Regions from separate parts of the Geothrix sp. 21YS21S-2 genome, predicted to be linked through region 2. Evidence: riboswitches for the same ligand, from Rfam matches in the RefSeq annotation. Region 2 holds a riboswitch; each other region holds the start of a gene.
What was found. Region 2 has a riboswitch for S-adenosylmethionine ahead of RAH40_RS07950 (PLP-dependent aspartate aminotransferase family protein). Riboswitches for the same ligand answer to the same signal wherever they lie in the genome.

Region 1 (7,598 bases), 2.5 Mb from region 2:
CGGGACGTCGCCCGGGAGTTCCGGGAGCGGGGCATCCCCTGCGACGCCCTGTGGCTCGACATCGACTACATGGACGGGTTCCGCGTCTTCACCTTCAACCCCCAGGGCTTCCCGGATCCCGCGGGACTCGCGGCCGACCTGGGCGCCATGGGGTTCCGGCTGGTGGTGACCATCAACCCGGGGGTGCGCGCCGAGCCCGGCTACCCCGTCTTCGACTCCGGCACCCGGGCCCGGGCCTGGATCACCACCCAGGCCGGGCGCGTCTTCAAGGGCAAGGTGTGGGCCAGTTCCTGCGTGTTCCCGGACTTCACCTCCCCGCGGGTGCGGGCGTGGTGGGCGGGCCTGCATCCCCCGCTGCTGGAAGCCGGGGTGGCCGGGCTCTGGAACGACATGAACGAGCCCTCGATCTTCGACGGGCCCGACCTGACCCTGCCGGAGACCGCGCGCCACGCCGGCGGGGGCGGGCTCCGGCCGGGCTCCCATCTGCAGTACCACAACCTCTACGGCATGCTCATGGTGCGCGCCACCCGGGACGGCCTGCTGGGGGCGCGCCCCGACCGGCGCCCCTTCATCCTCACCCGCTCCAACTTCCTGGGCGGCCAGCGCTACGCCGCCACGTGGACCGGGGACAACTACTCGACCGAAGGCGACTTCAAGCTGGCCACGCCCATGAGCCTGACCCTGGGCCTCTCGGGCCAGCCCTTCAACGGCCCGGACCTGGGGGGCTTCGTGGGGGACCCCTCCCCGTCCCTCTGGGCGAGATGGGTGGGCACCGGAGCCTTCTTCCCCTTCTGCCGGGGCCACTCGGACAAGGGCACCCGCAAGAAGGAGCCCTGGGCGTTCGGACCCGGGGTGGAGCGGACCGCGCGCATCGCCCTGCTGCGCCGCTACCGCCTCCTGCCCTACCTCTACACCTGCTTCCAGGAAGCCGCCGCCACGGGCCTGCCCGTGATGCGGCCCCTGTTCCTGGCCGACCCCGCCAACCCCGCCCTGCGCAGCGAGGAGCGCTGCTTCCTGGTGGGGGGCGACCTCCTGGTGGTTCCGCCCGGCACGAGGAGCGCCCCCCGGCCCAGGGGTCCCTGGCATCCCCTGTCCCTGGTGGAGGGCGACCTGGAGGACCGCCACCAGGCGCGCCTCTTCGCAAGGGGCGGGAGCATCCTCCCGCTGGGACCGGGGGCCATGTGCACCGCCGAGGCGCCCGAAGGGGCCACCGCCCTCCTGGTGGTGCCCGGCGAGGACGGCCGCGCCCAGGGCCGGCTCTACCACGACGCGGGCGACGGCTTCGCCTACCGCAACGGCGACTTCCGCCTGGTCACCTACCAGGCCGAACTGCGCGGGGACATTGTCGACCTCAAGATCCTGAGCACCCAGGGCCGCCGGCCCAGGCCCGCCGCAAACATAACGATCGAAAGGCTGTTACCAACAGGCGACCGGGCGTTCTGCTGGGAGGGCCCGTTCTGAAGGCTTGGCAGCGCGCCCGATCCATGATCCAATCCATCCCTTAGAGCAGGAACATGACCGCCCATTCCGCGACCTTCACCTTTACCCCCGCCGCCCGCCGTAATTATTACGGCGGCGGCGGAGGACTGGTCGAGGCATGGAGCCCTAGAAGCTAGCAGCTCCCGCACCCCTTCGAACCCGTCCCCCATGACCTGGCGGACGGGTTTTTTCGTTGCCGGGAAGGGCGGACACCCCAGGAGAACCCCATGGACCCCAAGCTTGAAACCCTCGGCGCCGCCCGCAGGGAGATCGACGAGACCGACCGCGAACTCATCCGCCTCCTGGCGCGCCGCTTCGACGCGGTGCGCCTGGTGGCCGGCGCCAAGGCGGCCGACGGCGAGAAGCCCGTCATGGACAACGACCGCGAACGGGACGTGCTCTCCGCCTGGATCAGGGACGCCGAGGACCTGGGCCTCTCGGCCCCCTTCGCCCGCAGGATCCTCAAGGAGATCCTCAGCCACTCCCGCCGGCTCCAGGAGCCCGTGGTCGAGGGCAGCGTCTCCCGCGCCCGCAAGGTGAAGGTGGGCTACCAGGGCGTGCTGGGCTCGTACAGCTCGGCGGCCGCGGCCCACCTCATGGCCACCCGCAGCACCCAGGGCAGCGAGCTCGTGGGCCACCCCATGTTCCTGGACGTGGTGGAGGCCCTGCAGTGCGGGGCCATCGACTACGGCTTCCTGCCCATCGAGAACAGCATCGGCGGGGCCATCGCGGACGTGAACCGGCTCCTCATCGACAACCTCCTCCACATCGTGGACGAGGAGGTGTGGGACGTGGACCACGTGCTGGCCGCCAAGCCCGGCGTCACCCTGGAGGAGATCCGCGTGGTGCGCAGCCATCCCGCCGCCCTCACCCAGTGCGAGGGCTTCCTGCGGGCCATGGACGACGTCACCCGCCAGCCCTGGTTCGACACCGCCGGAGCCGCCGAGTCGCTCCTGGAGGAGAGCGCCCGGGACGTGGGGGCCATCTGCTCGGAGGAGGCGGCGCGGGCCCGGGGCCTGGACGTCCTGGCCACCGGCATCGCCGACCAGGAGCACAACGAGACCCGGTTCCTGCTCCTTTCCCGGGCCCCCGAGCCGCCCGACCCGCGCGTGCCCAGCAAGACGTCCCTCGTCTTCCGCCTGAACCACCACGAGGGCACCCTCTCCAAGGCGCTGGGCATCTTCGCCGAGGCCGGGGCCAACCTCACCCGCATCGAGAGCCGGCCCCTGCCGGACACCCCCTGGGAATACCTCTTCTTCGTGGACGTGGAAGGGCACCAGGACGCCCCGGCGCTGGGCAGGGCCCTGAAGGAGCTGCGGGGCTCCTGCAACCACCTGCGGGTCCTGGGCACCTACCCCCGGCGCACCCGCGGCCAGGAGGCCCACCTGGCCCCCGAGGCCGCCACGGCCGCGCCCGAGCCGGTGCTCTCCTGCGAGGCGCGCCCCGTCCCCGGGCCCGCCCCCGCCGCCGGCCCCGTGCGCACCACCTTCAAGATCGGCAACGTCACCATCGGCGAGGGCCACTTCGTGCTCATGTCCGGCCCCTGCGCCGTGGAGAGCCGCCAGCAGATCATGGACGGCGCCCGCATGGTGCGCGCCGCGGGCGCGACCATCCTCCGGGGCGGCGCCTTCAAGCCCCGCACGTCGCCCTACGCGTTCCAGGGCCTGGGCCTCGAGGGCCTGCGCTACCTGGAGGAGGCCGGCCGCGAGTGCGAGATGCCCATCGTCACCGAGATCCTCACCATCGAGGACATCTTCGCGGTCTCGAGCAAGGCCGACATGCTCCAGGTGGGCGCCCGCAACATGCACAACTTCGCCCTGCTCAAGGAGCTGGGCAAGCTGGACAAGCCCATCCTCCTCAAGCGCGGCATGAGCGCCACGGTGAAGGAGCTGCTGCTGGCCGCCGAGTACATCCTCCACGGCGGCAACCAGCGGGTGGTGCTCTGCGAGCGGGGCATCCGCACCTTCGAGACCGCCACCCGGGCCACCCTGGACATCGCCGCGGTGCCCGTCCTGAAGCGTCTCACCCACCTGCCCGTCATCGTGGACCCGTCCCACGCCGCGGGCGTGCGCGAGCTGGTGGTGCCCCTGGCCCTGGCGGCCGCGGCCGCCGGCGCCGACGGCCTCATCGTCGAGGCCCACCCAAACCCCTCCGAGGCCCTGTGCGACAAGGACCAGGCCCTCACCCGCGAGGACATGGCGGCGCTGTATGCTGGTCTGCGACCCATCGTGGATTCCCAGGGGAAGAAATGGTGACCCTCAACACCCGCGCCGGCAGCGCCGGCCTCTCGCCCACCATGGCCGGGGCCTCGGCGCCCTGCCTCCACCCGGACCCCGTGGACCTCACGGTGGGCGAGCCCGAGGGCCTGCCCCCCGTGGCCGTGCGCGAAGCCGCGGCCCGGGCCGCCCTGGAGGGCCGAACCCGCTACGGCCCCGCCCAGGGCCTGCCCGCCCTGCGCGAGCTCCTGGCCGCCGACCTGACCCGGCGGGACGGGGTCCCCCGCACCGCCGACAACCTCCTCGTCACCGCCGGCGGCAAGCCCGCCATCCTCGACGCCCTCCGGTGCGTCCTGGAGCCCGGGGACGAGGTGCTGATCTTCGCCCCCTACTGGCCCACCTTCAAGGACCAGGTGGCCTGGGCCGGAGGCACTCCGGTCATCGTGCCGCCGGGCCCGGACCTCCTGCCCGCGGAGGGCGCCCTGGACCGGGCGCTGGGCCCGCGCACCCGCGCCGTCATCCTCAACCAGCCCTCCAACCCCACCGGGAGGGTGTGGGACCTCCCGCGCCTCCACGACCTGGCCGACGTCATCCTGGAGCGCGACCTCTGGCTGGTGCTGGACCAGGTGTACGGCACCCTCACCCTGGACGGCCCCGAGCTCCCCTTCCTGCGCACCTGCCCCGACCTGGCCGACCGCACCCTCCTGGTGGAGAGCTTCTCCAAGCGCTTCGCCATGACCGGCTACCGCCTGGGCGCCGCCGCCGGCCCCCTGGGCCTCATCCGCGCCATGACCAGCCTGGGCTCCACCAGCGTCACCCACCCCAGCATGATCAGCCAGCACGCCGGCATCGCCGCGCTGGGCCTGGACGGCGCCTTCGAGCGGGAGATGGCCGAGGGCCTCCGGGTCCGCCGGGACCGGCTCCAGGAGGGCCTGAACGCCATCCGGGGCATCCGCTGCGGCCGCCCCGAGGGGGCGATCTACCTCTTCCCCCACGTGGCCGGATGGATGGAGGCCCACGGCGTCGCCTCGGACCCGGAACTCACGGCGCGCCTCCGGGACGAGGCCGGGGTTAAGGTGCTGCCCGGCACCGCCTTCGGCGCGCCCGGGTACCTTCGCATCTCCATCGCCGCGTCCCTGGAGGCGCTGGACAAGGCGCTGGAGCGCATGCGGACCTTCTTCGGGTAGCGGACGTTTGGGAATCGACCCGGCTGAAAACCCTTCTCTGCGAGTGTGATCGCTTTCCCGGCCCATCCGCGGCATCCGATAAGCGGGCGGCTTGCACCTCGAAAAGACTGAACCCACAGGCGCAGAGGATTAAATCCCTTTCATCCCATCAATCCAATTTATCCCCGTTCCAGCAGGGCAAGTGCCGGGATGGGTCCGTGATGGCGGGTGGCCTGCGCGCCGTTTCCCTGCAGGCTTGCCCTGCCAGGACAGGGATGAATTGAGGGGAAAAGGCAGGATGAAGCCCATTTACGCCTTTGCCGGGGTTTGCCGACAGGCCCTGGCCCACGAAAAAGCCGGGCCCCGACGGGGCCCGGCTTGACTGGGGAATGCCGTCAGACCCGGACTTCCAGCCCCTTGACCGCCGCGGCGAGGGCCTCGGCCTTGTCCGTGCGCTCCCAGGGGAACCCGTCCCGGCCGAAGTGGCCGTAGCTGGCGGTGTCCCGGTAGATGGGGCGCAGGAGGTCGAGGGTGGTGATGATGCCCTTGGGGCTCAGGTCGAAGTGCTCGGCCACGAGCTTCTCCAGCTGGGCGTCGGAAATGACGCCCGTGCCGAAGGTGGTGACCATCACGCTCACGGGCTTGGCCACGCCGATGGCGTAGGCCACCTGCAGCTGGCAGCGGGAGGCCAGGCCCGCGGCGACGATGTTCTTGGCCACGTACCGCGCGGCGTAGGCCGCGGAGCGGTCCACCTTCGAGGGGTCCTTGCCGGAGAAGGCGCCGCCGCCGTGGGGGGCGGAGCCGCCGTAGGTGTCCACGATGATCTTGCGGCCCGTGAGGCCGCAGTCGCCCTGGGGGCCGCCCACGACGAACTTGCCGGTGGGGTTGACGAGGTACTCGGTGCCCTTGAGCCAGGCCGCGGGCATGACGGGCTTGATGATCTCCTCGATCACCGCGTCCCGGAGCACCTCGTAGGGGACGTCCTCGGCATGCTGGGTGGAGACCACGATGCTCTCGGCCCCCACGGGGCGGCCGTCGACGTAGCGCAGGGTGACCTGCGACTTGGCGTCGGGGCGGAGCCACGCGAAGCGGCCCTCCTTGCGGAGCTTCGCCTGGCGCTCCATGATGCGGTGCGCGTAGTGGATGGGAGCGGGCATGAGCGCGTCGGTCTCGTCGCAGGCGTAGCCGAACATGAGGCCCTGGTCGCCGGCGCCCTGCTCCTTGTGGAGCCCTTCGCCCTCGGTGACGCCCTGGCTGATGTTCTGGGACTGCTTGTCGTAGCAGACCATGACGGCGCAGCCGCGGTAGTCGATGCCGTAGTCGGTGCTGTCGTAGCCGATGTCCTTCAGGACGCCGCGGGCGATCTGGATGTAGTCCACCACCGCGTTGGTGGTGATCTCGCCGGCCATGACGACCAGGCCCGTGTTGCACAGGGTCTCCGCCGCGACCCGGGACTTGGGGTCCTGGGCGAGGCAGGCATCCAGGACCGCGTCCGAGATCTGGTCGGAGACCTTGTCGGGATGGCCTTCGGAGACGGACTCCGAGGTGAAAAGGTAGTTGCTCGACATCATGCGCTCCAGGGGTTTCAGGTTGGTCTCCTGCGCATGGAACCCGTAGGTCCAGGGCACCGCAGCTTCCTGCTCGGTTGCCGACCCCTTTCAGGGCACTCTACATGCACTGCCATTCTTGGGCTGGCCCCCGGTTTTGTCAACCCGCCGGTGGCAAGCGGGCGGCCCCTCAACGGCTGGCCGGCGGCACGATTCCGTTCATGCGGAGGTACACCACGATCTGCCCGTAGTGGTCCATCGTGTGGGCCAGCAGGATGTTCGCGAGGGCCACGCGGGACGTGTCGCCCTCGCCGAAGGGGGACTTGATGGCCACCAGCGCGTTCCGGTCGTTGATGGACTTGAGCGCCTTGTGGACGTACTCATACGAGCCTTTCAAGTAGGCCAGGACTTCCGCCTTCTCCTTCAGGGCGGCGGGACCGTCCCCCTTGCCCACGTCCACCGGGGGCTTCTCCCCGAGGATGACCGAGCCCACCCAGTAGTTGACCGCGCCCACGTGCTTGGCCTGGGCGGCGACGTCGCGGACGCCCTTGAACTCGCCCGCGGTGGGCACGAAGGCGAACTTCGACTCGGGCATGGCTTCCAGGGCGGGGACGAACTCCTTCTCCGCGTAGCCGAGGGATCCGTCCAGGGTCACGCCCAGAGGCTTGTCGAGCTTGGGGGGTTCGGCGTACTGGGCGGTGAGGTTGGAGGCGGCGAGAAGAGCCGCGAGGACCGTGGCGTTCCTGATCATGACTTCCTCCTCTGGGTGCTAGTCCGGGGACAGGGTGGCGCCGGGCAGGTCCGTCCCCACGGGAACGCCGCCCAGCTTCTGGAACAGCATCGACAGGCCGACCACCAGCACGCAGCCGACGACGTTGTACCAAAGGAATGAGATGCCGCTGAAGAGGAAACATGCCAGGACGGCGGCCTCCGCCGCCAGGGCCGCCCAGAACGCGCTGCCCCCCCGCACCCCCTTGAGGTAGAAGGCCACCAGGAAGATCCCGAGGATGGTCCCGTAGAAGAGGGACCCCAGGATGTTGACGGCCTCCACCAGGGAGCCCAGGCGGCTCGCGTACTCCGCGAAGGCGATGGCGAAGCACCCCCACCCGAAGGTGGCCAGCCTCGACACCCACATCTCGCCCCGGGTGTCGGCCCCCCCCGCGTAGCGGCGCCACAGGTCCACCACCGTG
Region 2 (7,598 bases):
CCCCCTGGCGCATGGTGTTGAGCTCCCTCAGGACGTCCAGGGCGCCGGGCGTGCCGATGCGGCCCAGGGCCCGGGCGCCGGTTTCGAAGATCGCCAGTTCCGATTCATAGCGCAGGATGCGGGCGAGGATCTCCAGCCAGTCCGGCCAGGGGAAGTAGAAGGCTGCCTCCATGGCCAGCTGCCGCAGGGCCCTGGGCGCCCGGGACCCGGGCAGGCGCCCGTCCAGCTCCAGCACCACCTCGGGCCCCGCCGCGAGCACGCAGCTGAAGAACTCCAGCTGATCCCGCCGGTCCTCCCCGTCCAGGTGATCGAGAACCGCTCTGAAGTGATCCAGTGCCTTCGAGGCCATGCCTTCCTTTCCTAATTAGGTTCCACGTGGCCGTCGATGAGGGCCTGGACGAAGGGGGTGATCATGGTGAACTCGACCCCCGCCAGGAGGTAGCCGCTGGTCTTGCCGGGCACCTTTCCCAGGAGGCGCACCACCGTGCCCTGCAGGGGCACGCAGGGAAGGTCCGGGTGGAGGATGCAGAGGTTTTCCAGCACGGAGCCCGTGTCCAGGTCCCAGGCATCCACCATCTGGATCTCCAGGCCGCAGCCGCCGGCGCTGATGTTGGCGAGCCGCGCGCCGGCCACCATGCGGTCGTGCAGGTGGAAGACCACCTGGTAGGGGCCCCCGGACGTGCTCATGCGCGTGAATCGCCTCCGCTCCTGCCCGTCGCCTCCCAAGCCCCGCCCCCGAAGGTGAAAGGGTATCAGTTTCCTGGCGCCAGGGGCGCGATGGAGCACATATACATATGGCTCATATAATTGAATTTACGGCTCATCGCTCCCGGGTGATGCTGCCGTCCACCAGTTCGATGATCCGGTCACACCGGTCCGCCAGGGCGGGGTCGTGGGTCACCATCAGGAAGGCGGTGCCCTGCTCCCGGTTCAGCTCCCGCATCAGGGCGAAGACCTCCTCCCCGGCGCGGGTGTCGAGGTTCCCGGTGGGCTCGTCGGCAAGCACCAGGCTCGGCGCGTGCATGAGGGCCCTGGCGATGGCCACGCGCTGCTGCTGGCCGCCGGAGAGCCTCGACGTGAGCTGGCCGGCCTTGTCCGCGATCCCCATGCGCTCCAGGAGCGCGCCGGCCCGGGCCTCCATGGCCGCATCCACCCTGCCGTGCTGCGCGTGGAGGGGCAGGAGGATGTTCTCCCGCGCCGTGAAGGCCGGCAGGAGGTGGTGGAACTGGAAGACGAACCCCAGGGAGCGGCCCCTGAGCCGGGTCAGGGCCGCGTCGTCCAGGCCGCCGGCATCCCGCCCCAGCACCTCGATGGAGCCGGAGGTGGGCCGGTCCAGGAGTCCCAGGAGGTTCAGCAGGGTGCTCTTGCCGCTGCCCGAGGGTCCCACCAGCGCCGTGAACTCGCCGGGCTCCAGCGCCAGGTCGATGCCGTGCAGGACCTCGGTGACGACCGCTTCGCCGTAGGATTTCCGGACGCCCCGCAGGCGCATGACGCTAGTCATGGCGGATGGCCACGGCGGGGTCAAGGCGCGCAGCGCGCCGCGCCGGGAGCCAGGCCCCCAGGAGCCCCGTGCCCAGGGCGATGAGCCCGGTGCGCAGGAACAGCCACGGCGTGAGGTTCACGGGGAAGGTGGGGCTCCCGTCGGGATTGGTGGCGAGGGTCTGGAAGAAGAGCCCCAGCACGATGCCCAGCGCCATGCCCAGCACCGCCCCCACCCCGCCCAGCAGCCCGCCCTGCAGGAGGAAGATGCGCATGACCTGCTCCCTGGACGTGCCGAAGGCCCTGAGAATGCCGATCTCCCGGGACTTCTGGACCACGGAGACCACCAGCACCGAGGCGATGCCGAGCACCACGGCGATGATGATGAAGACCTGGATCATGTAGGAGCTGCTGTTCTGGCTGCGCAGCCCCACCAGGAGCTGGGCGTTGAGCTTCATCCAGCTGTCGGCCTGGAGCCCCGTGCGGGCCGCGAGCCGCTGGGCCATGGCCTCGGCCTCGAAGAGGCGGTCCACCTTCACCTCCAGGGTGCTCACCCCGCCGGCCAGGTCCAGGAGGGTCTGCGCGTTGCGCAGGCTCAGGAAGACCCACCTCAGGTTCAGGTCCTTGTTGCCCACGTCGAAGATGCCCGTCACCGTGAACACCTCGTTCTGGCCCGCGGGGGTCTGGAGGCGCACCTTGTCTCCGGTGGTCAGGCCCAGCTCGTGGGCCAGCTCCGTGCCCACCACCGCGTTGGTCCCGGCCACGTCGAACGCGCCCTCGGTGATGCGGGGCGCCAGGTCGAGGATGGCCCGGTAGGACGGGTCGACGCCCCGCAGGGCCACGCTGCGGTTCGCGGCGCCCTTGAGGGCGAAGGCGGCCCCGGCGACCGTGGGCGAGGCCGCGGTGACCCCGGGCGTGGCCCGCAGGAGGGCCAGGCTCTGGGGCCAGGCCAGGATGGAGCGCAGGCGCTGCTCCGGGCGCTGGATCCGGTCCAGCACCAGGCCGGCCCCGCGGTCCAGCTGGGGCCGGGCCACGTCGTCGGGCTGGCGCAGGACGATGTGGGCCTGGGTGCCCAGGGTCCGGTCCACGAGGCTCTCTTGCAGCCCCGTGATCAGCGCCGACAGGAAGACGATGACCCCCACGCCCGTGGCCAGCCCCGCGAGGATGAGCAGGGTCTGGGCGCGCCCCTCCCGCAGGAAGCGCACGGCGACGGTCCAGGTGAAGGGCATCTCAGCGGGCCTGCAGGGCCGCGCGGTACCGCCCCCCGGGCCGGGCCGCGGGCGAGAGGAAGACGTCCTCCCCCTCCTTCAGCCCCTGCAGGATCTCCACGTCCGTCTCCCCCCGCATGCCGACCCCCACCGGGACCTTCTCGGCCCGCCCCCCGCGGCGCACCAGAACGTAGGGCGCGACCTGCAGGTCGCGCACCGCTGCCAGGGGCAGCACCACCGCTCCCGAGCGGTGCCCCAGGCGGATCTCCACGGACACGGTCATGTCCGGCCGGAGGAAGGCCGGCGGGGCGGGGACCTTCAGCTTGAGATCGACCGTGCCGCGCTGGGCGTCCACGGCGGGGGCGATGTAGGCGACCTCCCCGCCGAACCGTTCCAGGGGCCGCGCGTCGGTGCTGGCCGTGGCCTGCTGCCCCAGGGCGAGCGCGCCCAGGTGCTTCTCGTCGGGCTGCACCAGGAGCTGGAGCGGTTCGTCGAGGCTCAGGGTGTAGAGCACCTTGCCGGGCTGCACCAGGTCCCCCGCCTCCACGGCGCGGGTGAGCACCACGCCCCGGGCCGGGGCGGCGACCCGCATCTGCCTCAGCTTGGCGCCGGCCAGGTCCACCGCGGCCACCGCGGCGCGCAGGTCGGCACCGCCCTGGGCGCTGCGGGCCTGGGCCAGGGCCCCCTCCCGGCCCGCCAGGGCCGTCTCGAACGCCTTGCGGAGCTCATCGGTCTGGCTGGCGCTGAGGATGCCGTCCCGGGCCAGACGCTGGCCCCGCTCCCAGGCCAGGCGCGCCTGCACCAGGGCGCTGTCGGCCTGGTCCAGGGCCGCCCGGGCCGAGGGCGCCGCGCTCTCCTTGAGCTGGTCCAGCCTCGCCTGGGCCTGGGCCAGCGCCGCCCGCTGCTCCGAGTCCTCCAGTTCCGCCAGCACCTGCCCCGCCTCCACCCGGTCCCCCTCCTCCACCAGCCTGCGGGAGACGACGCTGGCCTGCAGCGCCCCCAGGGAGACGCGCCGGGGCGCCAGGACCCGGCCGTTGAGCACCAGCGTCCGCACGAGGTCGCGGCGCGCCACCCGCACCGCCTCGAGGGCCGGTCCCAGGAGGAGGCGCGGCAGGAAGGCGGCCAGCACCAGCGCAAGGCCGCAAAGGGCCGCTCCTCGTAGAACGGTGGACCTGGACATCCGGCACTCCTCGGGTAGAAGGATCCTTCCATGGCGAGTTCATTAAATCAACACATTCCCCAGCGTTTGGAACGCAATCCAACGGATGTTGAATCAACTCTGGCCACACCAAAAAATATTTATTTAATACTTTAGCCACCCCTCCCCGGCGCAGGCGCCCTGCCACCGGAAGAAGAGGTTAAAAGTTATTATAATTATCTTTGTCTATCCAAGCGCCTGCCGGAGATCCTCCACCAGGTCCCCGGGATCCTCGATGCCCACCGAGAGGCGGATGAGGCCGTCGCCGATGCCGGCGTTCCTGCGGGCCTCCGGGGTCATGGACGCGTGGGTCATGCTGGCGGGGTGGGCCACGAGGCTCTCCACGCCGCCCAGGCTCTCGGCCAGGGTGAACCAGTGCAGGGCCAGGAGGACCCGGTTCACCGCGGCCGGGGTGGCGTCCTTCAGCTCGAAGCTGAGCATGGCGCCGAAGCCCTTCTGCTGGGCCCGGGCCAGGGCGTGCTGGGGGTGGGTGGGCAGGCCGGGGTAGTTCACGGAGGCCACGGCGGGGTGGGCGGCCAGCGCCTGGGCCACGGCCAGGGCCCCCGCCTCGTGGGCCAGCATGCGCACCCGGAGGGTCTTGAGGCCGCGCAGCACCAGGTAGCAGTCGTGGGGGCTCTGGCTGGTGCCCAGGAGGTTGTTCATGGCGGCGATGCGCTGGGCCAGGGCCTCGCGGCCGGGGCCCGCCACCACGGCGCCGCCCACCACGTCGCTGTGGCCGTTGAGGTACTTGGTGGTGCTGTGCACCACCAGGTCCGCCCCGAAGTCGAAGGGCCGCTGGAGGACGGGGGAGAGGAAGGTGTTGTCCACCACCAGCAGCGCGCCCGCACCCGCGGCGATTCCGGCCAGGGCGCCCAGGTCCGAGAGGCGCAGGAGGGGGTTGGAGGGGGTCTCGACCCAGATCATCCGGGTGTTGGGGCGCAGCGCCGCCCGCACCGCCGCGGCGTCGGCCAGGTCCAGGTAGGTGACCTCCAGGCCGTAGACCTTGCGGGCGTGCTCCAGGGTGCGGAAGGTGCCGCCGTAGCAGTCCACGGTGCAGAGCACGTGGCTGCCGTGCTCCAGGAGGTTCAGGGCCACGAGGACCGCGCTCATGCCCGAGCTGGTGCAGGTGGCTCCCGAGCCCCCCTCCAGGGTGGCGATGGCCGTCTCCAGGCGCTCCCGGGTGGGGTTGCCGCTGCGGGTGTAGTCGAAGCCGCCGTTGCTGCCGATGTCCGAGAAGGCGAAGGTGCTGGTGAGGTAGAGGGGAGGCGTCACGGCCCCGTAGGCGGGGTCCGGCTGGGAGCCGGCGTGGATGCACTGGGTGCCGGGTCCGGCCCCGGCCAGGAGGTCCGCCCTCCGGGCCCAGCCCGCCACGGGCTCCGTGCCCGGGGGCACGACCGTGAAATGGTAGGCCGGGTTGCCGGGCACGTTGCTGTCGAGGTGGTTGTCGCTCATGGGGTCCTCCGGGTGGGAGGATCGCCGCCGTTCCGGCCCGATCGTGGGGAATCCCTGATTCGTCAGCTCGCTGCAGCTCGCCATCTTCCCCCGGCTTGCGCCGCAGGCAGGAATTGGCACCTTGCCCGGAAGCAGGTTGCCAAGGTTTCACAGGGCCCGTCCCTCCACCTTTCTGGATATCGCGCTATGGAACTGGCAAGGATCCGCAAAGAACAAGAGTGCCGCAGGGCCGGGTTCCGCGCAAAGGCGAAAAAAAACCGATCGGAACCGGAACCCGCCCAGCCGGAAATGGGCTAGGGTGGACAAGGCCCCCTCCACCGCCCCCACCCGGAATCCCCATGCACACGACCCTCTACGACCTCCTCCCCCAGGCAGCCGGCGCCGGCAGCGACGAACTGCTCGGCCGGTTCCTGGAGTACGTGGAAGGCCGGCGCCTCACCCTCTACCCCGCCCAGGAGGCCGCCATCCTCGAACTGTTCGAGGGGAAGAACGTCATCCTCAACACGCCCACGGGGTCGGGCAAGTCCCTGGTGGCGGCGGCGCTGCACTTCAAGGCCCTGGCCCAGGGGCGGCGCTCCATCTACACCTGCCCCATCAAGGCCCTGGTCAACGAGAAGTGGCTGGCCCTGTGCCGGGACTTCGGGCCCGGGAACGTGGGGCTCAGCACGGGCGACGCCTCGGTGAACCGGGACGCGCCGATCCTCTGCTGCACCGCCGAGATCCTGGCCAACATCGCCCTGCGCGAGGGCGCGGACGCCGACGTGCGGGACGTGATCATGGACGAGTTCCACTACTACGCCGACCGGGAGCGGGGCGTGGCGTGGCAGGTGCCGCTGCTCACGCTGCCCCAGTGCCGGTTCCTGCTCATGTCCGCCACCCTGGGCGACACGGCCTTCTTCGAGGAGGAGCTGACCCGGCTCACGGGAACCCCCACGGTCTCGGTGAAATCCACGGACCGCCCGGTGCCCCTGGGCTTCACCTACGCCGAATCCCCGCTCTCGCTCACCCTGGAGCGCCTGGTGGAGGAGGGCAAGGCGCCCATCTACCTGGTGCACTTCACCCAGCTGGAGGCGGCCACCAGCGCCCAGGACTTCACCAGCATCAACCTCTGCACGAAGGAGGAGAAGGCCGCCATCCAGAAGGAGATGGAGGGCTTCAAGTTCAACAGCCCCTACGGCCCGGACCTCAAGCGTTGGCTGCGCCACGGCATCGGGCTGCACCATGCGGGGCTCCTGCCCAAGTACCGCATCCTGGTGGAGCAGCTGGCCCAGAAGGGCCTCCTGAAGGTCATCTGCGGCACGGACACCCTGGGGGTCGGCATCAACGTGCCGATCCGCACGGTGCTCTTCACCAAGCTGTGCAAGTACGACGGGCAGAAGACGGGCATCCTGAGCGCGCGGGACTTCCACCAGATCTCGGGCCGGGCGGGGCGCAAGGGCTTCGACGACGTGGGCTGGGTGGTGGCCCAGGCCCCCGAGCACTGGATCGAGAACATGAAGCTGGCCGCCAAGGCCGCCGCCGGCGGCCGGAAGTACACCAGGCGCCTGCCACCGGAGCGGAACTTCACGAACTGGGACAAGCAGACCTTCGAGAGGCTCGTGGCGGCCCAGCCGGAGCGCCTGGTGTCGCGGTTCCAGGTGACCCACGGCATGCTGCTCAACGTCCTGAGCCGCCGCGGGGACGGCTGCGGCGCCATGCGCGGGCTCATCCGAGGCTGCCACGACAACGAGCGCGCGAAGGCGGCCCATTTCAGGCGCGGCTGGCAGCTGTTCCGCGCCCTGCTGGACCGGAAGATCGTGGAGTTCACGGGCGAGGGCCACAACCTGCGGGTGAACGTGGACCTGCAGGACGACTTCTCCATGAACCAGACCCTCAGCCTCTACCTGCTCGACACGATCCCGCTCCTGGATCCGGACAGCCCCGAGTACGCCCTGGACCTCATCACCCTGGTGGAGTCCATCCTGGAGAACCCCGAGGTCATCCTGCGCAAGCAGCTGGACCGCCTCAAGGGCCGGCGCGTGGCCGAGATGAAGATGGCCGGCATCGAGTACGAGGAGCGCATGGCCGAGCTGGAGAAGCTCGAGTACCCCAAGCCCCAGCGCGATTTCATCTACGGCACCTTCAACGCCTTCGCCGTCAAGCACCCATGGGTGGGCGAGGAGAACATCCGCCCCAAGTCCATCGCCCGGGAGATGTTCGAGGACTACCGCTCCTTCTCCGACTACGTGCGCGAGTACGACATCCAGCGCTCGGAAGGCCTC
Region 3 (7,598 bases), 1.3 Mb from region 2:
TTCTGAAGGCTTCAAGCCAGTCCTTGCCACAGGGCCGAAACCGGCACCGCATGGAGCTTCGGACCGAAAGGAAGGACTTCCCGGCCGGTGTACAGGACGATCCCTCCGTGGAAGGCCTCGCCCAGCGAGCCGGCCAGGCCTTTCAGCCCCCTGAAGTCCTTGGCCTGAAGGGCCCCGCTGGCCTTCACCTCGACACCCAGGACCCGGCCGTCGGCGTGCTCCAGGAGCAGGTCCACCTCCGCGCCCGGCAGGGTCCGGTAGTGGAACAGCCTTGCCCTGCACTCAGCCCATCCCAGCAGCTTACGCAGTTCACCCGCCACGAAGGTCTCCAGGGGGCCCCCCAGGAGGTCCGGATCGCGGGCCAGCCGCCCGGCATCGGCCCCCATCATGTGGGCGAGAAGGCCGGTGTCGCGAAGCATGAGCTTCGGCGCCTTCACCAGCCGCTTGCCCAGGTTGCTGCTCCAGGCCGGAACCGTGGCGAGCAGGAAGACCGCCTCCAGGAGGGCCAGGTAGCGCTTCAGGGTGTTGAGGGGGATGCCCAGGGACCTCGAAAGCTCGGCCATGTTGAGGAGGCTGGCCGAACGCACGGAAAGGAGTTCCAGGATCCGGGGCAGCTGGGTCAGTCCCTCGATCCGTGACAGGTCCCGGATATCCCTCTGCAGCAGAGTCTGGACATAGCTTTCGAACCATTGGCTGCGCCTACGCCCGGGCTCCCGTTCGCGGGCTTCCGGAAACCCCCCGGCGAGAATCGCGCCGATGAGGGCTTCCCGGTCCAGGTCCAGATTCTGCGGTTCCAGGGGCCTGTCCGAGAAGAGGCGGTCCACCAGATTGCCGCCGGAACCCGCCACCTCGTATTGGGAAAGCCCATCCAGCGTAATCACTTCCATTCGCCCCGCCAGGGATTCGGAAACCTGGGGGAGGACGAGGACGTTCGCAGAGCCGGTGAGCAGGAAGCGGCCCGGTTTGCGTTCTGCATCCACCTCGGCCTTGATGGTCCGGAAGAGCTGGGGGGCAAGCTGGATTTCGTCCAGTACCGTCAGGCCCCGTTGCTGGGCGACAAAGCCGACCGGATCCACTTCTGCGGCCCGGCGTACGGCCGGGTCGTCCAGGGTCAGGTAGCGGCCTTGGGCCTGGTGGGCCAGGAGGGCCTTGGCCAGGGTGCTCTTCCCCACCTGCCGGGCCCCCAAAAGGAGGACCACGGGGGTGTCGAGCAGCGCTTCGGCCACGCGTGGGGAAAGGGTGCGATCGAACATGATAAAAATATGCCATCTGGTGGCATAATTTCAATCTGTTAAACGGATGAATTTATTATTTTCCCGTAAATTGAACTCAAGTATCGCCATTCCTGTTCTTGGTAAACAACGCCAGGCGCCGGCAGCCTTTCACCGCCGCTTCCGCTTCCCCTCCACCGGGGCCGCGCCGTCCACCTCCAGCAGCGGGGTGGCCACGGCCCCCTCCAGCAGGATCCGTGCGTGGGCCACGGCCTCGGGGCGGTCGGGGTGGCCGGACAGGAGCCGGGCCAGTTCCCGCACCCGGGCGTCGCCCGCGAGCCAGGTGAGGCCGCTGCGGGTGCGGCCCTCGTTCACTTCCTTGCGCAGCTGGCCGTGGTGCTCGGCGCGGGCGGCCACCTGGGCCAGGTGGGTCACGGCCAGCACCTGGTGGCTCCGGCCCAGCTCGCGCACGGCGGCGCCCACGGCGATGGCGGTCTCGCCGCCGATGCCGGCGTCCACCTCGTCCAGCACCAGGACCAGGGGGTCCCGGCTGCCGGCGCCGAGCGCCATGCCGGCGCCCTGCATGGCCAGCATGAGGCGGCTCAGCTCGCCGCCCGAGGCGATCTTGGCCAGGGGGCGGAAGCCCTCGCCCACGTTGGGCTCGATCCAGATGGCCACGGTGGAGAAGCCCTGGGGGGAGACCCTCACGGGCAGGCCCGCCAGGAGGACCGGGCTCGAGGGTTCCTCGGCGACGGCCAGGCGCAGCTGGATTCGGCAGCCGTTCATCCCCAGGCGGCCCAGGCGCTGGTGCACGTCCTTTTCCAGGGGCTGGACGAGGCCGGCCCTGTGGGCGTGGAGGACCTCGGCGGCGGCGCGGTAGGCCTCGCAGGCCTTCGCCAGGCCGCCTTCGAGTTCCCTCAGGCTGGAGCTGTGGTTGTTCAGTTCGTCCTGCTCGCGGCGGAGCGCCTCCAGGCGGCCCGCGAGCTCCTCGGGCTCGCAGCGGTGGCGCCGGGCCAGCTTCTCGAACTGGGCTAGGCGGGTCTCCAGGGCCTCGATGCGGTCCACGCCCTCCCGGGACCAGCGGATGGCCTGGTCCTGGGCCAGGGCCTGGAGGTCCTCCAGCTCCAGCAGGGCCGAGCGGGTGCGGTCCACTTCCACCTGGGCGGCGGGCAGGATCGAGGCGGCGCGGGCCTGGGCGCGGTGGGCGTCCTCCACCAGGCGCAGGGCGTCGCGCAGGGCCTCGGCGCCCTCGCGGAAGGCGGACTCCAGGTGGACGGCGTGGCGCAGGGGTTCGCGCTCGCTGCGCAGCTGCACCCACTCCCCGGCCCGGGGGGCCAGTTTCTCCAGGTCGGCGATCTGCTCGGCCAGCCACTCCAGGCGCTCGGCGCGCTGGCTTTCGCTCTTCTTCCGGGCCGCCAGGCGGGCCTGGGCGTCCCGCACGTCGCCCGCCTGGGCGGCCAGGTCGGCGCTGATGCCCAGCACCTCGTCCAGGAGGCCCAGGTGGCGTTCCTCGGCCAGGAGGGACTGGTGGTCGTGCTGGCTGGTGAGGCGCATCCAGATGCGCCCGGCCTCGCGCAGGTCGGTCAGGCTGCAGGCGCCGCCGTTGATCCAGGCGCGGCTGCGGCCGTTGGCGGCCACCTCCCGGCGCAGCACCACGGGCTGCTCCTCGGGGAGGCCCCGGTCGGCGAGGAAGGCCCGCCAGGCCTCGAAGGCGCCGTCCACCACGGTCTCGGCCACGGCCCGGGCCGTGCCCTGGCGCACCATGTCGCCGTCGCCCCGGGCCCCCACCAGCAGGGAGAGGGCGTCCACCAGGAGGGACTTGCCGGCCCCGGTCTCGCCGGTGAGGACGGTGAAGCCGGCCTGGAAGTCCAGGGCGAGGTCTTCCACCAGGGCCAGGTTCTGGATGCGGAGCGAAGAGAGCATGGCTTCAGCCTACCCTGAGGCCTTGACTCCTGGGCAGCGAACACGCATCATGATGGTTCTGAGTTCTTTGTCAGTTCCATAGTGAGCTATCACGAAAGGTGGAGGGACGGGCCCTGTGAAACCTTGGCAACCTGCGATGAGCAAGGTGCCAATTCCTGCCGGTGGACGCATGCGTCGAGCCGGATAGATACCGAACTGATGTGACTGCCAAGACACAGACGGAGAGGGGCCCGAATTATTCGGGCCCCTCTCCGTCCATGTGAAGCTCGCGAGGAACCGAAGGCTCCCTCGACCTGTCCGGAGGCCCCTAGCGGGGAGACAAGGACCCAAGCATTCCCCCCCCGCGGCGGGCGGGGGAAGATCCACCTGGAGCCGAACGTGAGCCAGAACCAGCCCCACTTCGAGACCATCGCCCTCCACGGGGGGCACAGCCCGGACCGGGACACCCGCAGCCGCGCGGTGCCCATCTACCAGACCACCAGCTACGTCTTCGACTCCACGGAGCACGGGGCGCGCCTGTTCAGCCTGGAGGAGCCGGGCAACATCTACACCCGCATCGGGAACCCCACGGTGGACGTGCTGGAAAAGCGCGTGGCCCAGCTGGAGGGCGGCGTGGCGGCGGTGGCCACGGCCTCCGGCCAGGCCGCCATCACCCTCGCGGTGGTGACCCTGGCCCAGGCCGGGGACCACCTCATCGCCGGCACCAACCTCTACGGGGGCACCCACACCCTCTTCAGCCAGAGCTTCAAGCGCCTGGGCATCACGGTCACCTTCGTGGACAGTACCGACCCTGACGCCTTCCGCAAGGCCCTGCGCCCGGAGACCAAGGCCATCTACCTGGAGGCGCTGGGCAACCCCAAGCTGGACGTGCCCCACTTCGACGCCCTGGCGGCGGTGGCCCAGGAGGCGGGGGTGCCCCTCATCGTGGACAACACCCTGGCCTCCCCCTGGATCTGCCAGCCCCTGAAGCATGGCGCGAACCTGGTGGTGCACAGCGCGACGAAGTACCTCGGGGGCCACGGCACGAGCCTCGGCGGCGTGCTGGTCGACGGGGGCAACTTCGACTGGGCCAACGGCAGGTTCCCGGAGTTCACCCAGCCCAACCCCTCCTACCACGGGGCCGTCCTCACCCAGGTTGCGGGTCCGGCGGCCTTCGCGGCCAAGGCCCGCCTGGAGGGCCTTCGGGACTTCGGCCCCGCGCTGTCGCCCTTCAACGCCTTCCTTCTGCTCCAGGGCATCGAGACCCTCCCCATCCGCATGGACCGCCACGGCAGCAACGCCCTGGCCATCGCCCAGTGGCTGGAGGCCCACCCCCAGGTGGCCTGGGTCAACTACCCGGGCCTCCCCGGCCATCCGAGCCACGCCCTGGCCCGGCGCTACTTCCGGGAGGGCGCGGGCTTCGGCGGCATCCTCACGTTCGGCGTGAAGGGGGGGCTGGCCGCCGGGGCCAAGGTCATCAACGCGGTGGAGCTCTTCTCCCGCCTGGCCAACGTGGGCGACGCCAAGAGCCTCATCATCCACCCGGCCACCACGACCCACCAGCAGCTCAGCGCCGAGGACCGCGCCACCAACGGCGTCACGGACGACCTCATCCGGCTCTCCATCGGCCTCGAGAACATCGACGACCTGAAGGCGGACCTGAACCAGGCCCTGTGCGGGGGGGACGCTTGACCCAGGCCTTCCTCTCCCCGGAGGGCGTGCGCACCGCCTTCCGCGTCACCGGGCACGGGCCGGCCAGGGTCCTGCTCCTCCACGCGCTCACCGGGGGCCCCGACGCCGCCGACGCGCCGGGGGTGAAGGGCTGGTGGGGGCCCATGTTCGAGCCGGGCGCGCCCCTGGCGGCATCCGAGGCCACCGTGTGGACGCCCAACCTCGCCGGGAGCTGCTACGGCGCCGAAGGGCCGGAACCCCGGGGCGGCTGGTCCACCCGGTACCAGGCCGAGGTGCTGGCCCAGTGGATCCGCGCCGGGGACCTGTCCTTCGACGCCCTCCTGGGGGGATCCCTGGGGGGCATGGTGGCGCTGGAGCTGGCCGTCCTGGAGCCCGGGCGCTTCAAGGCCGTGGGCGTCATCGGCTGCGGGGGCCGCTCCGACGCGTGGCTCTGGGGCTCCAACGAGGCCCAGCGCGCGATCCTGGCCAGCCCCTCCCTGGGCGACGACGAGGCCATCGCCCTGGCGCGGCGCGTCGCCATGCTCACCTTCCGGAGCCCCGCGGGTCTGGCTGGGCGCTTCACCGCTCCAAGCGAGCTGCAGGAATGGCTGGCTTTCCATGGCAGGGCCCTGGCGGCGCGGTTCACCCGGGCGGCCTACGTGGCCCTCCTGGACGCCATGGACAACCACGACCTCACCCGGGGCCGGGGCAGCCTGCCCGAGGTCCTGGCGCGCATGGGCGCCACGCTCCACGTCCTGGGCCTGGAGGGGGACATGCTCTTCTCCCAGGCCTGCCTGATTGAACTCATCGAAGCCGCCCGGAAGGCGGAGCGCCTGGGGGAGGCCCGCTGGGTGCGGAGCCCCCACGGGCACGATGCCTTCCTCATCGAGTGGGACCAGGTGAAAGCCTGGCTGAAGGAGGTACTGCCTTGAAAGTTCTCAAGTTCGGAGGAACCAGCGTCGGAACCCGGGAGGCCCTGGAACTGGCGGCGACGATCATCGGCCAGGAGCTCCCCCAGGGGGGCCTCGTGGTGGTCTCGGCCCTGTCGGGCACCACGGACCTGATCCTGAAGGCCATCAACGCCTCGGCCAAGGGGGACCTGGAGGCCGCGGGCGCGGCCCGCATCGCCCTGGAGGCCCGGCACTGGGCCACGGCCCGGGCGCTGGGCGTGGACGAGGCGGTCCGCCCCCACTGGGAGCCCCTGTTCCAGTCCCTGGCGGGCCTGCTGCAGGGCATGGGCCTCCTGTGGGAGGCCTCCCCCCGTTCCCGCGACGCCGCCCTCGCCCTGGGCGAGACCCTGTCGGCGCGGCTCCTGGAGACCCTGCTGGGGCGCCGGGGCCTGCCGGCCACGTTCCGGGACGTGCGGGAGGCGCTTCGCACCGACGCCCGCCACGGCAGGGCCCGGCCCGACCTCGAGCGCATCCGGGAGGCCGCCGGGCCCTGGCGGGAGGGCCTGGCCAAGGGCGCCCTGTGGGTCACCCAGGGCTTCCTGGGCACGGCCCCGGACGGGTCCACCACGACCCTGGGCCGGGGCGGCTCCGACACCAGCGCCACCCTGCTGGGCGAGGCCCTGGGCGCTTCCGAGGTGCAGATCTGGACGGACGTGGACGGCGTGCTCAGCGCCGACCCCAGCCTGGTGCCCGAGGCCCGGCCCATCCCGGTCATGAGCCTCCGGGAGGCCGCGGCCCTGTCGGCCTTCGGGGCCAAGGTGCTCCATGCCGACGCCCTGGCGCCGGTGAGCCGCGCGGGCTTCGGCCTGGTGGTGGCCAACACGCACCGCCCCACGGGCAGCCGCACCGAGATCCGCTCCGAGGCCCCGGCGCGCCGACCCGGGGAGATCACCTCGGTGGCGTACAAGGAGGGGGTCTCCTGCCTGCGGGTCCCCCCCGCCCAGGACTCCGAGCTGCTCTTCCAGGCCTCCACCCGGCTGCTGGAGGCCGGGGCCTCCCTCTACGGACTGCTGGCCACCCCCGACGGGGGCCTCCTGGTCGCCAAGGGGGAGACGGCCGATTCCGAAGCCGTCCTCCGGGACCTGGCGGCCTCCGGCCTCTCCGTCCAGCGGGGCTGGGCGGCGGTGGCGCTGGTGGGCGAGGGCCTGCGGGAGGCGCCGGGGCGCGCCCTCAGCCTCCTGGGGCCCCTGGTGGATGAACCGGTGGCGGCCATCCTGGCCGGGGACACCGGGGTCTCCCTGGCCTTCCTGGTGCCGGACCACCGGCTTTCCCTGTTGATTCCCAGGCTGCATGCGCATTGCATAGAGTCTGCACCCAGGAGCGGCGGATGACCCAGACCTTCACCGAAGCCCTGAATTCCGGGCAATGCTTCCTCTTCGACGGTTCCACGCCCACCGTGCTCTACGAGCGCGGCGTCTACATCAACCGGTCCTTCGACGAGGCCAACCTGGCCTCCCCGGAGCTGGTGGGGGCGATCCACCAGGAGTTCCGCGCCGCGGGGGCCCAGGTGGTCACCACCAACACCTGGGCGGCCAACCGCCTGAAGCTGCAGGGCTACGGCCTCGCCGAAAACCTGCGGGACATCAACCTCAAGGGGGCCCTCCTGGCGCGCGCGGCCCTGGGCGACGAGGATCCCGGCTGGGTGGCCGGGTGCATCGGCCCCCTGGGGGTGCGCATCGAGCCCTGGGGCCCAACCTCCTTCGAGGAGGCGAGGGGCTTCTTCGCGGAACAGGCCCGGGCCCTCATCGAGGGCGGCGTGGACCTCTTCGTTCTGGAGAGCTTCGCGGATCTCAACGAGATCCACCAGGCCATCCTGGCCATCAAGGAGATCTGCTCCCTGCCCGTGGTGGCCCAGATGACCCCC

Region 1: another riboswitch for S-adenosylmethionine. It lies ahead of metK (methionine adenosyltransferase); the one in region 2 lies ahead of RAH40_RS07950 (PLP-dependent aspartate aminotransferase family protein).
Region 3: another riboswitch for S-adenosylmethionine. It lies ahead of RAH40_RS13445 (O-acetylhomoserine aminocarboxypropyltransferase/cysteine synthase family protein); the one in region 2 lies ahead of RAH40_RS07950 (PLP-dependent aspartate aminotransferase family protein).

The regions. Positions count from the first base shown of each region.
Region 1 is NZ_CP132910.1:4,229,858-4,237,455, reverse strand. Features, by position in the region: gene RAH40_RS18760 (TIM-barrel domain-containing protein) at 1-1,461, shown strand, start outside; gene aroF (3-deoxy-7-phosphoheptulonate synthase) at 1,707-3,734, shown strand; gene RAH40_RS18750 (aminotransferase class I/II-fold pyridoxal phosphate-dependent enzyme) at 3,728-4,882, shown strand; gene metK (methionine adenosyltransferase) at 5,257-6,429, opposite strand; SAM-I-IV-variant riboswitch at 6,431-6,542, opposite strand; gene RAH40_RS18740 (DinB family protein) at 6,599-7,159, opposite strand; gene RAH40_RS18735 (sodium:solute symporter) at 7,178-7,598, opposite strand, start outside.
Region 2 is NZ_CP132910.1:1,749,908-1,757,505, forward strand. Features, by position in the region: gene RAH40_RS07925 (hypothetical protein) at 1-349, opposite strand, end outside; gene RAH40_RS07930 (PilZ domain-containing protein) at 361-786, opposite strand; gene RAH40_RS07935 (ABC transporter ATP-binding protein) at 821-1,501, opposite strand; gene RAH40_RS07940 (FtsX-like permease family protein) at 1,494-2,708, opposite strand; gene RAH40_RS07945 (efflux RND transporter periplasmic adaptor subunit) at 2,710-3,867, opposite strand; gene RAH40_RS07950 (PLP-dependent aspartate aminotransferase family protein) at 4,072-5,337, opposite strand; SAM riboswitch class I at 5,415-5,520, opposite strand; gene RAH40_RS07955 (RNA helicase) at 5,676-7,598, shown strand, end outside.
Region 3 is NZ_CP132910.1:3,054,977-3,062,574, forward strand. Features, by position in the region: gene RAH40_RS13435 (ATP-binding protein) at 12-1,253, opposite strand; gene RAH40_RS13440 (DNA repair protein RecN) at 1,383-3,134, opposite strand; SAM riboswitch class I at 3,218-3,328, shown strand; gene RAH40_RS13445 (O-acetylhomoserine aminocarboxypropyltransferase/cysteine synthase family protein) at 3,513-4,805, shown strand; gene RAH40_RS13450 (alpha/beta fold hydrolase) at 4,802-5,716, shown strand; gene RAH40_RS13455 (aspartate kinase) at 5,713-7,065, shown strand; gene RAH40_RS13460 (bifunctional homocysteine S-methyltransferase/methylenetetrahydrofolate reductase) at 7,062-7,598, shown strand, end outside.